One region of the Paenibacillus sp. FSL R5-0766 genome, then DNA from elsewhere that is predicted to be linked to it. Evidence: riboswitches for the same ligand, from Rfam matches in the RefSeq annotation. Region 1 holds a riboswitch; the other holds the start of a gene.
The links. A riboswitch is a leader RNA that binds a small molecule or an ion and turns the genes downstream of it on or off. The one in region 1 is predicted to bind glycine.
Positions count from the first base shown of each region.

Region 2: linked by a shared signal. The riboswitch ahead of gcvT (glycine cleavage system aminomethyltransferase GcvT) and the one ahead of sdaAB (L-serine ammonia-lyase, iron-sulfur-dependent subunit beta) in region 1 are both predicted to bind glycine.

Region 1 is NZ_CP150227.1:524,236-531,834, reverse strand. Features, by position in the region: gene sdaAA (L-serine ammonia-lyase, iron-sulfur-dependent, subunit alpha) at 1-870, opposite strand, end outside; gene sdaAB (L-serine ammonia-lyase, iron-sulfur-dependent subunit beta) at 860-1,549, opposite strand; glycine riboswitch at 1,828-1,952, opposite strand; gene MKY66_RS02480 (hypothetical protein) at 2,087-2,431, opposite strand; gene MKY66_RS02475 (hypothetical protein) at 2,635-3,009, opposite strand; gene MKY66_RS02470 (hypothetical protein) at 3,189-4,352, opposite strand; gene MKY66_RS02465 (HAMP domain-containing sensor histidine kinase) at 4,288-5,778, opposite strand; gene MKY66_RS02460 (response regulator transcription factor) at 5,775-6,485, opposite strand; gene MKY66_RS02455 (phosphotransferase) at 6,678-7,599, opposite strand, start outside.
Region 2 is NZ_CP150227.1:5,316,587-5,324,185, reverse strand. Features, by position in the region: gene gcvPB (aminomethyl-transferring glycine dehydrogenase subunit GcvPB) at 1-1,137, opposite strand, end outside; gene gcvPA (aminomethyl-transferring glycine dehydrogenase subunit GcvPA) at 1,272-2,627, opposite strand; gene gcvT (glycine cleavage system aminomethyltransferase GcvT) at 2,624-3,760, opposite strand; glycine riboswitch at 4,080-4,202, opposite strand; gene gcvH (glycine cleavage system protein GcvH) at 4,546-4,938, shown strand; gene MKY66_RS23020 (PTS mannitol transporter subunit IICB) at 5,359-6,807, shown strand; gene MKY66_RS23015 (BglG family transcription antiterminator) at 6,846-7,599, shown strand, end outside.

The DNA of each region.
Region 1 (7,599 bases):
TTTAGCCAACTTCTGCATCATTTTGCGGCCGGTTGGTGTCTGGGCCAGTCCACCTTGGGCTGTCTCCCGATGTCGGCTCGGCATCGCACTGCCAACTTCCAGCATGACATCGATGACTTCGTCTGATGGAATGGCACTACGCACTCCGGCCAAGGCCATGTCAGCTGCAGCCAGCGCCGTAACTGCACCCAGTCCATTACGGACGATGCACGGGATTTCAACGAGGCCTGCGACCGGATCGCAGATAAGGCCCAGTGTATTTTTTAACGCCAAACCAACGGCATGAACGACCTGTTCCGGTGTACCTCCACGCAGTTCAACCATGGCACCCGCAGCCATGCCAATAGCGGAACCCACTTCCGCCTGACAGCCACCTTCGGCACCGGAGATAAATGAATTGTTGGCAATAACATAACCAATCGCTCCCGCACAGAACAACCCGTTCACCAAATGTTCGTCCGTCCAGCCAAATCGCTCCTGTGAGCTGATAAACACACCCGGGATGATGCCGCAGGAACCGGCTGTTGGTGTTGCCACAATCCGGCCCATGGAGGCATTCACTTCAGATACACACAGGGCATACGCCATGGCAAGTGCGGAAGCATCTCCTGAGCAAGTCTCACCCTTGCGAATGTACTCGGCCATTTTTTTACCGTCTCCACCTGTTAACCCACTGCGTGATGTTGTATCTTCCGTTAACCCTTTGCGTACCGCTTCCTTCATCACCTGATAATATTCAGACATCTGCTTCACAACATCCGCTTCCGGTGTATTGGTCTCCTGAACCTGCTCCTCGATCATCAGCTGAGCAATGGTTTTGGATTCCGCTGTACAGATCGTATTCAGTTCGTGTAAATGTTTAAATCGCATCCGAATCAACTCCTCTCTTCAAATCGATAACACGAATGTCCAGCACATGGTCGAGCTCCTTTAGACGCTTGAGCATATCAGGATTAGGCACACCATCCATTTCCATTGCGGTAAGCGCTTCGCCATCACGGGCTTTCCGGTCCACCTGCATATACCCGATGTTAACCCCGGATGAACTGATCGTGGACGTCACTGACGCGAGTACGCCCGCTTTATCCGCATGCCGCAGAACGAGTGTTGGGAACTCACCACTAATCTGAACACGAAAATCATTCATCAAATGAACCGATACACTGCCACCACCAATGGATGCACCGATTAAGGAGCAGGTACGTTCTCCATGCCACAACTCAATTTTGACCGTATTAGGATGAGGAGCAGGCAGACCGCTTGTATAAAACTCAACCTCCATACCCGCTTCCTCTGCGTATTGCTCTGCATCCGGGATACGCGGATCGTCTGTGACATAATCCAGCAGACCGCCGATCAGTGCCAGATCTGTTCCGTGCCCCTGATACGTATCAGCGAATGAACCGTATAACGTCAGCCGTGCACGATCCGGGGTACAACCCAGCCACTGACGAGCAATTCTCCCTAACCTTGCCGCACCAGCTGTATGTGAACTTGAAGGCCCCGTCATCGATGGACCAATAATTGAGAAAACATCTTTAAATCGCACTTGTAACCCTCCATTATTAATCATGATTCATATTTGTAAAATGTATTCGTCATTTTGATCCAAGAGTTTCATCCACAATGTTGCTTTTTTAGGATATGATGACATCAAAAAAGGACAGAAGAAGGCCTTAGGCCCTCTCTCTGTCCTCGATACCTGAGAGTTTCACGATCAGCAGTGTCTCACGACAAGGTGCATTGTCTGCAATTACAGACAAGGTCACCGGACTGACTGATCATATACCCCTTGGGTGGCGCAGTTCGCGCACTCTCCAGAGTTGCGTCCAACGATGGTACATTTACCTGAGAGATTAACGACTGCATCGGGTGCGCAGCAGCTTGCTCCTTCGGTGCCTGAGCACTAGCCATTGTGCTCGGCTAATCCAGGTCTCTCCCGCTCGTTATCATCCGCTGTATTATCTTAATTTGATTCGAATTGGTATATTTCTAAATTTTTGATCAAGTATACCCATAGAGTAATGTACAATATCATTTATGTCAACAAAAGTAACGTGTAATTATCATAAGTTCGATGTCTATTCTAGCTGAAGCGAATAGCATTAATATTTCTCACTTCTGCTGAGGCACTCGTGACGTTGCTAGATGTCGTAAATTGGACACTTACCGTATATGCGTTAGTCGTTGTAACAGGGGCAGTATCCACATAAGTGTTGGAGGAAAGAAATCTGACTGTACCCGCAGGGCTCGCTGATCTGGCAAGCGTTAGCTGGTTAATCAACACTCCGTTTCGCCTCAGGTTAATATTATACACAACACTCCAATTTGCTGTTACAACTACAGCCACTTGCGTAATATTGTCTATTTTCACCCGCTGGCCTGCTACTACAGGTACATTAAGTGTCTGAATGGTCGTTTCACCGGTCAATGGAAGAGGCAATGCCGTTGTCTGACTGTCAGCAAACAGGCTAGAATCCGCAGGAGCAGAAGCTGCTGTCGATCCGGTCGCTCCTGTTGCACCAGTGATTCCAGTCGTTCCCGTTACGCCTGTCGCACCTGTAACGCCTGTAACCCCTGTAGGACCAGTTGTTCCCGCAACCCCTGCTGTCCCCGTAGCTCCAGTCGCACCCGTTACCCGACTAGACCGGGGTCCGCTCCTAACAATTCCTCAGACACCAAACGATGTGCCGTTACCAGTTGACCGTTCTCGTTTTTCCTCCATACGGAAATCTGAACTTCATCCTCCGTATCATCACCTGTGATAAATATAAACTCAAATGCATCTAAACCTGCATAATAGTCTTTTGTTATAACCTGGTTAGGCAAAACATTAAACAATTCCTCAACGTATAATGTGCGTACACCTACCAAATAATATCCTTGAACAAGAACTGTATAAATACTAATCGTATTCCGATTATCCAGCCTTACCGTAATTCTCTGGGTAGGATGCCCATTTCCCGCAACAATGTTATTTTCTATTGGCCCTGTTGAAATAACAGCCATCCTGCGATGCCCCCTTCTCCTGCCTGCATCACCAAATCAAGATTGTGTCTTCTATAAATATGCTTATTGAACTGTAAACGTGAAGTTGCCCTCTTGCCAGATATCCACCACATCAAAAGGAGAATATACAAAAAAGCTGCCGCTTCGTTTCTGCGGCAACCTTATTATTATTCTTTAGCTCATCTAGACGGATTGGGAAGGGTCATCAGTTCTTCCGCCCAAGCTTGCAGCTTTGCCTTTGTCCATCCTTCGTTTTCACCCATGATGGAGTACCGCAAGCCATTCTCACTCCATGATATGTTCCGAATGCTCTTCATATATGAACCCTCGGTGTTACGAACCTTAATCTCGGCTTCATCCGGTATTAGTGTATCGTCCACATTTTCTTCCGGCATCTTGAATACCGTCAGGCTGACTTCTACCTTGTCGTTACTTACATAATACAAGGTTACTTCATCTCTGCTCAGCTCACCGCGCGATGTAGACATTTCGATCCGTGATAGTTCGAATTCTCCACTCATGTCCTGTAGGAACGGCTGTTCCAACGCTTTTTCCGCTTCCTCTAGGGTCACTTCGGAATTCTGCATCATATCGTTCAAATCCTTCACATCGACCTCCTTAGGGATGTCAATTACGAAAGTATCGTTTGTGAATTCAGGGTCATACTGAATCGGATCATAGACCATTTCTGATTTTCCATCCCCATACGCGCTGTTTGCTTTGACAATCATCCACGTTTTGGGATCTACCCAATACTCTGAAGATATGGAGAATGCGCCTTCTTCTTTTGGTGTCAATTCAATATGAATGACGTCCTGTCCGTGAAGTTTCTCCTGTCCCATCATATTCACATCATGCGTAGTACGTAACCGCTCTAGTTGATCGAGCAATATTTGCTTCTGGGTTTGATTAGGTTGTTGTGACACGGATGATGCATCCATGGAATATGCTGCCCCTGTTTCTTTTTCATATATGATGATCTTCTTTCCATCATTAACTGCGTAACTGACATTGCCATTCTCTGATGTTTCCGTGCGCTTTCGTCCGGTTTCACCATCTACCCATTCCTTAATTTGCATCGTGTTAGTCAGCTTGTCATCCGCCCATATCTTCATCACACCTTCCGCATAATACGAGGCGGGTTCTGTTTCTGCTGAGACAACCTTCTCAATCATCTCATCTCCTGACATAGCCAGCATATCCTTCTCCGCGCAACCTCCAAGCAAGGCGCCTGCCAACATAGCAGTACCCAGCATCATCCATCCTTTTTTCATCATCTTATCCACCCTCTCTGCGTTTACATTCTCCATGTTCAGGCAATCGGCATGCTGCCAGCGTTCCATATCCTTCGTATGACCACATGCGCATATCCCCTCCGTGCTTTATTGCAACCCGTTTGGCTATACTCAATCCCAATCCCGAACCACCTGCATACGTCTTCTCCTCCTGATTCTGGTGTTGAACATAGGGTTCGAAGATACGAATGAGCTGTTCCTCAGGAATAGCAGGACCTTCATTTTGTACTATAATCAATGTTGCTCCCGCCCTGTAGTTATCCAATTCAGCTCCAAGCGAAGGAATAATCCATTCAGGAAGCTCCCAATCTGAAGCAATAACCCCTAGTCCCATTACACCGTTCGTCCTTGTGTGGCGTAGTGCATTATTTATCAGATTATCTGTCAGGCGCATCAGTTGTTCGGGATGAACTCGGTACAGTTGATCTGTGCGGACATCCATCTTCACGTCAATCTGACCACGCTCTGCAAGTCCCTCATAGCTCCCAAGCAGCATATCAAAAAACTCTTCACCTTCCACCTTAACCATGGCCATCTCCGATTCACTGGAACCCAGCGCCGTATACATCTCAAGTTCACTAATCATCTGTTTCATCCGCTCCACATTTCCGAGCAGCACATCCTGATATTCCTGCCTTTCAAGTCGTTTCAGTTGACGATCACCGTTAAGTACTTCCGTATAGGCACTAATGGACATCAACGGTGTTTTCAGATCATGGGATAACGAGGCGATCATGAGCTCTTTTTCTTTTTGCTCCCTCTCCACATCGGCCTGAGTATGTCTGATCTTGTCTTGCATTGCATCAAACTGTTGGAGCAAGATGCCCATTTCATCATGACGAACAGGTACCACATCCGTAGCAGCCTCTCCCCGTGCAAAAGCATCCATTCGTTCTATGAGATATTTCATCGGCCGAAAGAGCTTTCGGGATAGCAGCCACAGCACTGTTCCGTATAACAGGATAAAGAAAGTAGCAGCGAGACTCATGACCCAGGTAGTCCGCAAGGATATGCCTTCCAGCCAATCTCCACGCAGCATGACGATTTCGTAAATACCCACCAATTCGCCTTTTTCCCATACGGGTTTCTTCAACGAGAATGTACGATGACGAATCTGTAAGTTGTACAAATTACGATACAGCTCCGCCCCCCCAACGGTGTAAGCTCCAGCAGACCATGTACTCCCCCCTGATGTGTACACCCGAATCCCTGTTGGTAAATACAGATCAAAGTTCACCCGACCATTCTCCAATTCGGCGAGTGCAGCGAAAGCATCAGGCGAGTGCAGCTGGTACAGTCCCGGGTCAGATAAAGCCAGTTCAATAGGAGCCAATTGTCCGGACAACTCTACATATTCCGTTACGGCACGCTGATCATTGTAATAGTTATACAGGGAGTACAGCGCCCACCCAGCGACGACAGGCAGCAGCATTACAATGAGGAAGGCAAGCATTAACCAGTACTTCAACTTCATTCCTCAGGCTCCCCCACAAACCGGTAACCACTGCCCCATACCGTCTGAATCCAGCGTGGATGATGGGGCTCGTCACCAAGCTTGGCCCGAAGGCTCTTCACATGAACTGTGACTGTACTCGAGTTCCCCGCCTCTGGCTGACTCCAGACATGTTCATACAGCTCCGCCTTGGTAAACACCCGGCCTGGATGAGAAGCAAGCAGTATGAGCAAAGCCCATTCCTTGTTGGTTAGTGCCACATGTTCTCCATGAACCTGTGCGCGCTGATTCAAATAATCAATCGATAACCCATCGTTATACTGCCGATCTGTCGAATCCGGCTCTACGCCCTGATATCTGCGGTACCTGTTCAGATGAGATTTAATGCGGGCAGTAAGTTCCGCTAGACTGAAGGGTTTCGTAATATAATCGTCAGCTCCCAGCCCAAGCCCCCTGACTTTGCTCTCTTCCTCGATTCGAGCACTCATCATGAGCAGCGGAACATCGCTGATCAGTCTAATGTTTTTGCATACCGTGAACCCATCCATTTCCGGCAGCATCAGATCCAGCAGGACTAATTGATAAGTCCCTTCCCTGAAGTCTTCCCAGCTCTCCAAACCGCTTGATGCCCAAGTTACCCCATAACCCTCATGACGTAGATGATCTCTCAAAATACGGGCAATCTCCGGATCATCCTCCACCAGCAATATATTCTCGCTGTCTCTCATCGCTGCTTCATCCTCCCATGACTATATTGTAGCTAAGAAAAGTTGACTCTCCTCAGAGTTTATACTTTCTTCATAAATGTCCATTACGATCGTTATCTAATACATGCAAAAAGAGCACCCCGATTGTTCAGGACGCCCAGGTAATATTCACAATCTTAATCCTAAGTTATAGCTCCTAGAAAAGGAAACACCTCATAACTCATAGAAGATGCTCTCGTTCTGTACATAGGGTCTGCAATACTTGCTGCACAGCTTCGGCATGCGGTCTTTCATCCATTCGTGCCTCGACTCATTCGCCATCTGAAAGGCATAATAACCCAGTGTAAAGATCAACATGAACCCTTCCATTAATCGGATATCACGATCCGTCAGTGGCGCGATCTGTTTGGTATAACCGGATAAGAATATGTCACGTTCCTCCCGATTGAACATAAGTGCTGCCCCTCCGGCATCAAAAAGATAATAACCATAACCGTGTAGACAAAAATCAATCATGGATATCCCCTGATCCGTTATCAGCAGATTGTTGCGAGTAATATCCCCATGAATGATCCCCCATGTCCCTGCGTGCTGCGGGTATGTTTCTAACTGTTCATTAATGTTCTCAAACGTCTCACGAAGCAGATCAAAGTCTTCCGTTGTAAAAATCCCCAGTCGGACGCCTTCCTCTAGCTGCCCTAGCATGACCAAGTTCTCATGGATGTTGCCATATGCCGGCCGCACCTTTGTTCGATCTGTCTGATTCTGCTCACGCCCATATTGATGAAGCATCTGCAGTTGTGCCCCAAGATCATAGATCTGCTCCGTTGTCAGGCGTTCTCCCTGCTGGATGTCCCTTCCCTCAATCCACTCCAGTACTGTACAGCAGATTTCTTTACCCACTTCACTTTTCCATACCGTGACCCAGTCTCCCGATACATTCCGTACCGGATGCTGCACGCGCAATGCCGTCGTTGCATTTAACTCATGAAGCAGGTTCATCTCTGCCTCCAGCGCAGGAAGCGTATGCTGAATGCCTGTCATACTTGCATATGCGGCTTGATGGATACGTAGCAGATACTTCTGCCCGCTTGCTTCATCGACGACATGATATGTCAGATTCTCATTATGACGA
Region 2 (7,599 bases), 2.2 Mb from region 1:
AGACATGACGAATTCATGTTTGCATACGCCCGGATACGGAATCTCGTAGTAAGGTGCGAGACGGGCCATCATATAGTTAGCATTGAGTACCGCACATTCAGATACACGGCGCAATCCTTCCGGTCCATAGGTACGAATGTAGGCATAGGCACGTATCAATATACCGAAGTTACCGTAGTAGGCTTTCACTCGGCCAATGGATTGATCGCCTTCACGATCGAATGCATACATACCGTCATCATTTTTAATTACCATTGGCTTAGGCAGGAACGGAACCAGACGGTTCTTCACGCCAACTGGTCCGGCGCCAGGTCCACCACCGCCATGAGGTGTACTCATCGTTTTGTGCAAGTTCAGATGCACCACATCAAAGCCCATATCACCCGGACGGGTAATGCCCATAATGGCATTGGAGTTCGCGCCATCGTAATACAACAAGCCACCAGCCTGATGTACGATGGATGCAATCTCCTGAATGTCTTTCTCGAACAAACCAAGTGTATTCGGGTTGGTCAGCATCAATGCTGCCGTATCCGAACCGACTGCTGCACGGAGTGCGTCCAGATCAACCAGTCCGTCTGCGCGGGATGGAATCGTCACCGTTTCAAATCCTGCAACAGTAGCACTTGCCGGGTTGGTCCCGTGAGAAGAATCGGGCACGATGACTTTGGTACGTTGTTCACCACGACCTTCGTGGTAGGCACGAATCATCATAAGTCCAGTCCATTCGCCATGGGCACCAGCGGCTGGTTGCAGGGTTACAGCGTCCATGCCTGTCAGACCTGCAAGGTCGTTTTGCAACGTATACAATAGTTCAAGAGCACCTTGAATGCTGGATTCATGCTGGTATGGATGGATTTTGGCGAAACCGTTATAACGTGCAACATCCTCATTAATCTTTGGATTGTATTTCATCGTACAAGAGCCCAATGGATAGAATCCGTTATCTACACCGAAGTTGCGGCGGGACAACGCAGTATAGTGTCGAATAACATCTACCTCGAACACTTCCGGCAGTGCCGCTGCTTCCGAACGGAGCATTTCCCGGGGAATCAACGTATCGGAAGCCTGACGAGGAACATCACATTCTGGCAGGGAATAAGCGACACGCCCAGGGCTGCTGAGTTCAAAAATCAATGATTGTTCCGGAGCAGGAGATAAGGGCTGTGCACTAAATGTTGTATCCGTCTCAGGTTGAACCGAAGTGGAGACAGAGGTACCTGTTTCCGATTGTCCTTGTACCGATGTTGTCGTTGTCGTCGTTTCCTGAGTCACAGCGATCCCTCCAATGCTCGTGCGAATTCGTCAATTTCTTCCTTACTACGCCGTTCCGTAACAGCAATCAGCATATGTCCGGCAAGTTCCGGATAATCACGTCCGAGTTCGTAACCAGCAATAAAGCCTGCATCCAGCAATTTCAACTGAAGAGCATCCACGTCTGTTCCTTCAGGAAGTTTAATCACGAATTCATTAAATGTTGGTGCATTAAAAGTAAGGCTAACTCCAGGAATCGTAGTTAATGTATTCAGGGTGTAATGACTCTTTTGCAGATTCAGATCCGCGACATCGATCATACCCTGTTTACCCATAATGGACATATATACAGATGCGCTGAGCGCAAGCAAAGCCTGGTTGGAACAGATGTTGGACGTCGCCTTTTCGCGACGGATGTGCTGTTCACGCGCCTGCAGTGTGAGTACAAAACCACGCTTGCCGTTGCGATCGGTTGTTTGGCCTACAATTCGGCCAGGAATTCGGCGCATATGAGGCTGGGATACGGCAAAATATCCGCATGTCGGGCCGCCGAGTGAAGCGGCGATGCCAAGGGGCTGCGCATCGCCAACAACGATGTCGGCACCCAGCTTGCCTGGGGCTTCCAGCAGACCCAGCGATAGCGGGTTGGCACTTACAACGAGCAGGCCCTTGTGCGCATGCACGAGGTCGGCAGCCTGCTTCACATTTTCCACGGCACCAAAGAAGTTCGGACTCTGGATCATGACAGCAGCGGTATCGTCCGATATAGCGGCTTGCAAGGCTTCCCAATCAGTGACGCCATTCTTATAACCAATCTCGACAATCTCCAGACTTAATCCGTGCGCATACGCCTGCAATACCTGACGGGCTTCCGGATGAACGGTACGGGATACGATAAGTTGTTTGCGACGTGTTGCTGCTGCGGCGAGATTACCGGCTTCCGCAAAAGCTGTTGCGCCGTCATACATGCTGGCATTGGCTACAGCCATACCGGTTAATTCACAGATGTAGGACTGAAACTCGAAAATGGCCTGTAGTTCACCTTGGCTGATCTCAGGCTGATAAGGTGTGTAGGCAGTGTAGAACTCGGAACGGGAAATGACATGATTGATGACGGAAGGAACATGATGATCGTATATACCTGCGCCGAGGAAACTGGCGTGTGTTTCGAAATTGGCATTGGCGCCAGCTTGTTTGGACATATGACGTGTCAGCGCATATTCATCGAGTTTGGAGGATACGGGCAGCTCGCCCTGATAACGAATCTCCTGCGGAATGTCCTGAAACAGATCCTCCAGCGTACCCACACCGATGGTTGCGAGCATGGCGCTCTGATCTTGCTCAGTCATGGGAATGTAACGGTGCTTGCTCATGCTTGATCAGCTCCTTGAGTAGGTGTCTTCGACGTACGTGTCCGTTTATGAAAAGGGGTCTTCACGACCTCGGCTTTTAGTTTCTTGCCGCGGATCTCAATCTCAAGCGGGGTTCCCAGCGCAGCGTATTTGCTGTCGATGAGGGCAAGCCCCAGATTACGCTTCAATGTAGGTGATTGTGTGCCTGTTGTCACTTCACCAATCTGTACGCCTTTAGCGTAAATCGGATAGTGGGGGCGGGGAATACCGCGCTCCAACACTTCGATGCCGACCAGTTTGCGGGCGGGCCCGTCAGTTTTTTGCTGTAACAAGGCTTCGTGTCCGATAAAAGGTCCGGCGTGCAGCTTCACAAACATGCCAACGCCAGCTTCGAGTGGAGAGATAGTTGCCGACAATTCCTGTCCATACAGAGGGAGCTTTGCTTCAAAGCGCAGTGTATCCCGAGCACCGAGGCCTGTGGGTACAAGTCCGTGACCTTCACCGGCTTGCATTAACCCATTCCAGACCACAGCGGCCTGATCTGCAGGAACATATAGCTCAAAGCCATCTTCACCGGTATAACCGGTACGGGACAACAGTAATTTTACTCCACATACTTCAGCATCCTGCACAAAACGAAACGGTTCAATCGAGCTTACATCCGCATCTGTAACTTTCCCGATAATGTCTACAGCCAGTGGACCTTGCAAGGCGAGCAGCGCTGTCTGCTCCGAATCATTGGTCATGCTCACGCCGGGGATCAAGTGCTCTTGCAGCCACGCCCAATCCTTGTCGATGTTGGAGGCGTTAACCACGAGCATATAATGCTGATCTTCCAGCTTATACACGAGCAGATCATCCACCACACCGCCATCTGGATAACACATCAGGGTGTATTGGGCTTGACCGGGAACCAGCGTGGTCACATCATTGGTCGTCATTTGTTGCAAAAAAACTTCGGCCTGCTCACCCTGTACTGTGAATTCGCCCATATGGGATACATCAAACAGTCCAGCACGCTCGCGTACCGCTTCATGTTCTTTCTGGATTCCGCTAAATTGTACCGGAAGCTCCCAGCCTCCAAAATCAATGCACCGTACGCCTTCGTATTGCTGATACAGTGGGAAGAGTGGTGTTCTAAGCAAATCGGACATCAAATCACCTCGTCATAGGCCGTCAGCCGGCCGGATATACAATCGTGGATCAATGAACCAGAGTATTTTTAAATTTTCAGCTAGATATTTTCATCACATAAGTATGGTAAGCAGCTATGGCAGCACCGTTCTACATCCTGTTTTTCGTTTTTTGGGAAAAAGGAAAAGGACAGGCCAAAGAATCGGCATGCCAAGTAGCACGCTGTATTCTAAGGCTCTGTCCCTTGTACCTGAGAGTTACCCCGCTGCGTTATGCAGCAGGTTTCCCCTTGGGTGATCATAACGCCCGCATCGGGCGAATAGATGCTCTCCAGAGTTGCGTCCCGTAAAAGTCCTTTTGCCTGAGAGATTCACCTCCGCTTATCGGTGGTTTACTCCTTCGGCGTTACCTCATGTACATCCCGAATCGGGTGTCACGGGTAATCTCTCCCTTTACATTCATCCGCGGGTATAACATAGTCCAATAAACACATTTACTCCTCTCATTAAAACGTGAATCCACTACTGATGTCAAGAACGATATCATAGATAATGATTTAAAACCGAATGTTTATTTCTGTTTTGATATTATTGTTCGTATATTTATAAAGACTGCGCTTACTATTCTAATATTCACCAGTATATGAAGAAAGAGTGTAATCCGGTTACAGGATTTAGAGGTGTTCAGCAAATAAATTGTGAGGTATCTTGACATTTGATTCAAAAATATCATACGCTATGTTCTGGGAAAAAGGTTAAGGTCAAAGAACGCATGTACTCATTAATGAAAAGCGAGGCGGATATCGATGAGCGAATTGAAAAGTGATTTCCTGTACAGTGAAGAGCACGAATGGGTGCAAACCGTAGGGGAGGATACTGTACGTATTGGCATTACCGAGTTCGCGCAGCATCAGCTGGGTGACATTGTGTTTGTGGAATTGCCTGACCTTGAAACCAATGTAAAAGCAGAGGACAGCATTGGAACGATCGAATCGGTCAAAACGGTGTCGGACTTGTTTTCTCCAGTCACTGGTTCAATCATTGCGGTGAATGATTCGTTGCAGGACTCTCCTGAACTTGTGAACAGCTCTCCTTACGAGGAAGGCTGGATGATTGAGATCCGTGTTGAGGGAGATCTGACAGCAGCATTGTCTACATTGATGAATGCAGACGCGTATCGGAAACATACGGAAGAATAGTTTTAACAAACTTGTACTTATTAACATATATTTTATAACCAAATGAAATGAGCTTCATATTTTTTCGACCTGTGTGAGCCTGATAGCTTGCACAGGTTTTTTGTGCTTTCCAACAATGGTTTTGAATGTGGATTGAAGCAGATTGTGGATGTAAATCAACTGATTGGACCAAGCTATAGGTTAGAAAATGATTCTAGAAATGATAAAAGTCATAGGCAAAAAAAGCCTTGTGTATCAATGGGTTCAGCCATTATGCATCGATTAAAACGATTACATAACCTAATGTTGTCATCATTGTTCATGACGAAAGTACGCTTTCATTTCATTGAACAGGAGAGCATTCTCGCTTAGGATTACAGCAGGGGAGAAATGATACCCCTTTCATAAATCATAATCACTTGATCCAAGGAGGATAATACAATGAGTAATTTGGACCAATCGTCCAATTCCAAAGGTGGGCTACGGGTAGGTGTGCAGCGTTTTGGCCGATTCCTGAGTGGTATGGTCATGCCGAATATGGGAGCGTTCATCGCCTGGGGATTAATTACAGCCATGTTCATTCCAACAGGCTGGTTCCCTAACGAGACACTAGCACAGCTAGTCGATCCGATGATCAAATATTTGCTGCCACTGTTAATCGGTTACACCGGGGGTACGATGGTGCATGGTCAGCGTGGTGGTGTCGTGGGTGCCATTATGACCATCGGGGTCATCGTGGGTAGTGATATTCCGATGTTCCTCGGTGCCATGATTGCCGGACCACTGGCAGCATGGATCATCAAAAAGTTCGATAAATCGATTGAAGGTAAAGTTAGAGCCGGATTTGAAATGCTGGTTAACAACTTCTCAGCCGGTATTATTGGCGGGATCTTGGGGATTTTTGCGCTACTGGGCATCGGGCCTGCTGTAGAAGCGATTAGCAAAGTATTGTCTGCCGGGGTACAAGGCTTAATGAATCTGGGCTTGTTACCGCTGGTCAACCTAATCATTGAACCAGGTAAAGTATTGTTCCTGAACAATGCAATCAACCACGGGATTCTGACACCAATTGCAACAGATCAAGCGAGAGAATTAGGGCAATCCGTATTATACATGCTTGAATCGAACCCGGGTCCGGGACTTGGTATCTTGCTTGCTTACTGTTTCTTCGGACGCGGAATGGCCAAATCTTCTGCACCAGGTGCCGTTATCATTCATTTCTTCGGGGGAATTCATGAGATCTACTTCCCTTACATTTTGATGAGACCGATTCTGATTCTTGCCGCAATTGCGGGTGGCGTCGCAGGTACATTAACATTCATGCTCACCGGAGCAGGACTTGTTTCGGCACCATCACCGGGTAGTATTATCGCGTATTTCCTCTTAACACCAAAAGGTGGATACCTGCCGATGCTCGCAGGGGTTCTTGTAGCAGCAGTCGTATCCTTCCTGGTTGCAGCAGTGTTGCTGAAAACGGGTAAACAAAAAGACGAAGATCTGGAGTCCGCATCCAGTCGGATGAAAGACATGAAGAGTCAAGGAACCGTGCCAAACGCTGGTATTACGGCTAATCAACGTGAAGCAGCCGCAGATATGGCTTCTTCTACAGTGAAAACAGACGTGAAGAAAATTGTCTTCTCCTGTGATGCAGGCATGGGGTCAAGTGCCATGGGTGCTTCCATTCTACGCAAGAAGATGAAGGCAGAGGGGATTGACGTTACGGTGACCAATACGGCTATCAGTGATATCCCGTCGGATGCAGACGTGGTGATCACACAACAAGTATTGACCGATCGTGCCCGCTCCGTTGCACCGAATGCAGAACATATATCCATCGACAACTTCCTAAAAAGCCCGGAATACGATGCGCTCGTTGAACGTCTGAAGTAATTGCACGCATTTGTTTTCCCTGAGCCGGAGGCTGAGATATGAGTATTACCAAAAGACAACGTGAAATCGTGGAGTTCCTGCTGGAGCATCCACATGAAGTTACTGCCGGCGAAATCGCCGTTGAAGTAAAGGTCAGTACCCGAACGGTTCACCGGGAGCTGCAAATGATTGAACAATGGCTTGAACCTTTGGGCATGAGGCTGGAAAAAAAATCAGGAACCGGTATCCGAATCGATGCCGGTTCCGATGATCTGGCTGTATTACGCCAGCAACTAGAGGGTAAAGAATATGTAGAGTTTACGCCAGAAGAGCGTAAGCTCTTCATGCTTTGCATCCTGCTGGATGAACCGGAGCCTGTAAAGTTACTCGCCTTGGCTTCGGATCTGAAAGTGACCGTATCCACCGTAACCACGGATCTGGACGATCTGGAGTCACGGATTCGTCAGGCGGGACTAAAGCTGGTTCGCAGACGTGGATATGGCGTCAAGATTAACGGAAGTGAGACGATTCATCGCACAGCCATAGCTGCACTTGCTCTCGAATTTTTGGATGAGTCCGACCTATTCGGAAGACAGCCAGAACAAGGGGGCTCCGTCGTAAACCAAAAACTGTTGGATATGATTGGACACGGTGATGTGCTTACGGTCGAAAATGCGTTATGGCAACCAGACATCGAATGGCTGGAGAACATCCCGGAACGCCAATACATGAAGTTGCTGATTCAATTAGCCGTAGCGGTTGTACGTATTCGTAAAGGCTTTGGCATTGGCCGTATGTCTCCACAAGAGAACA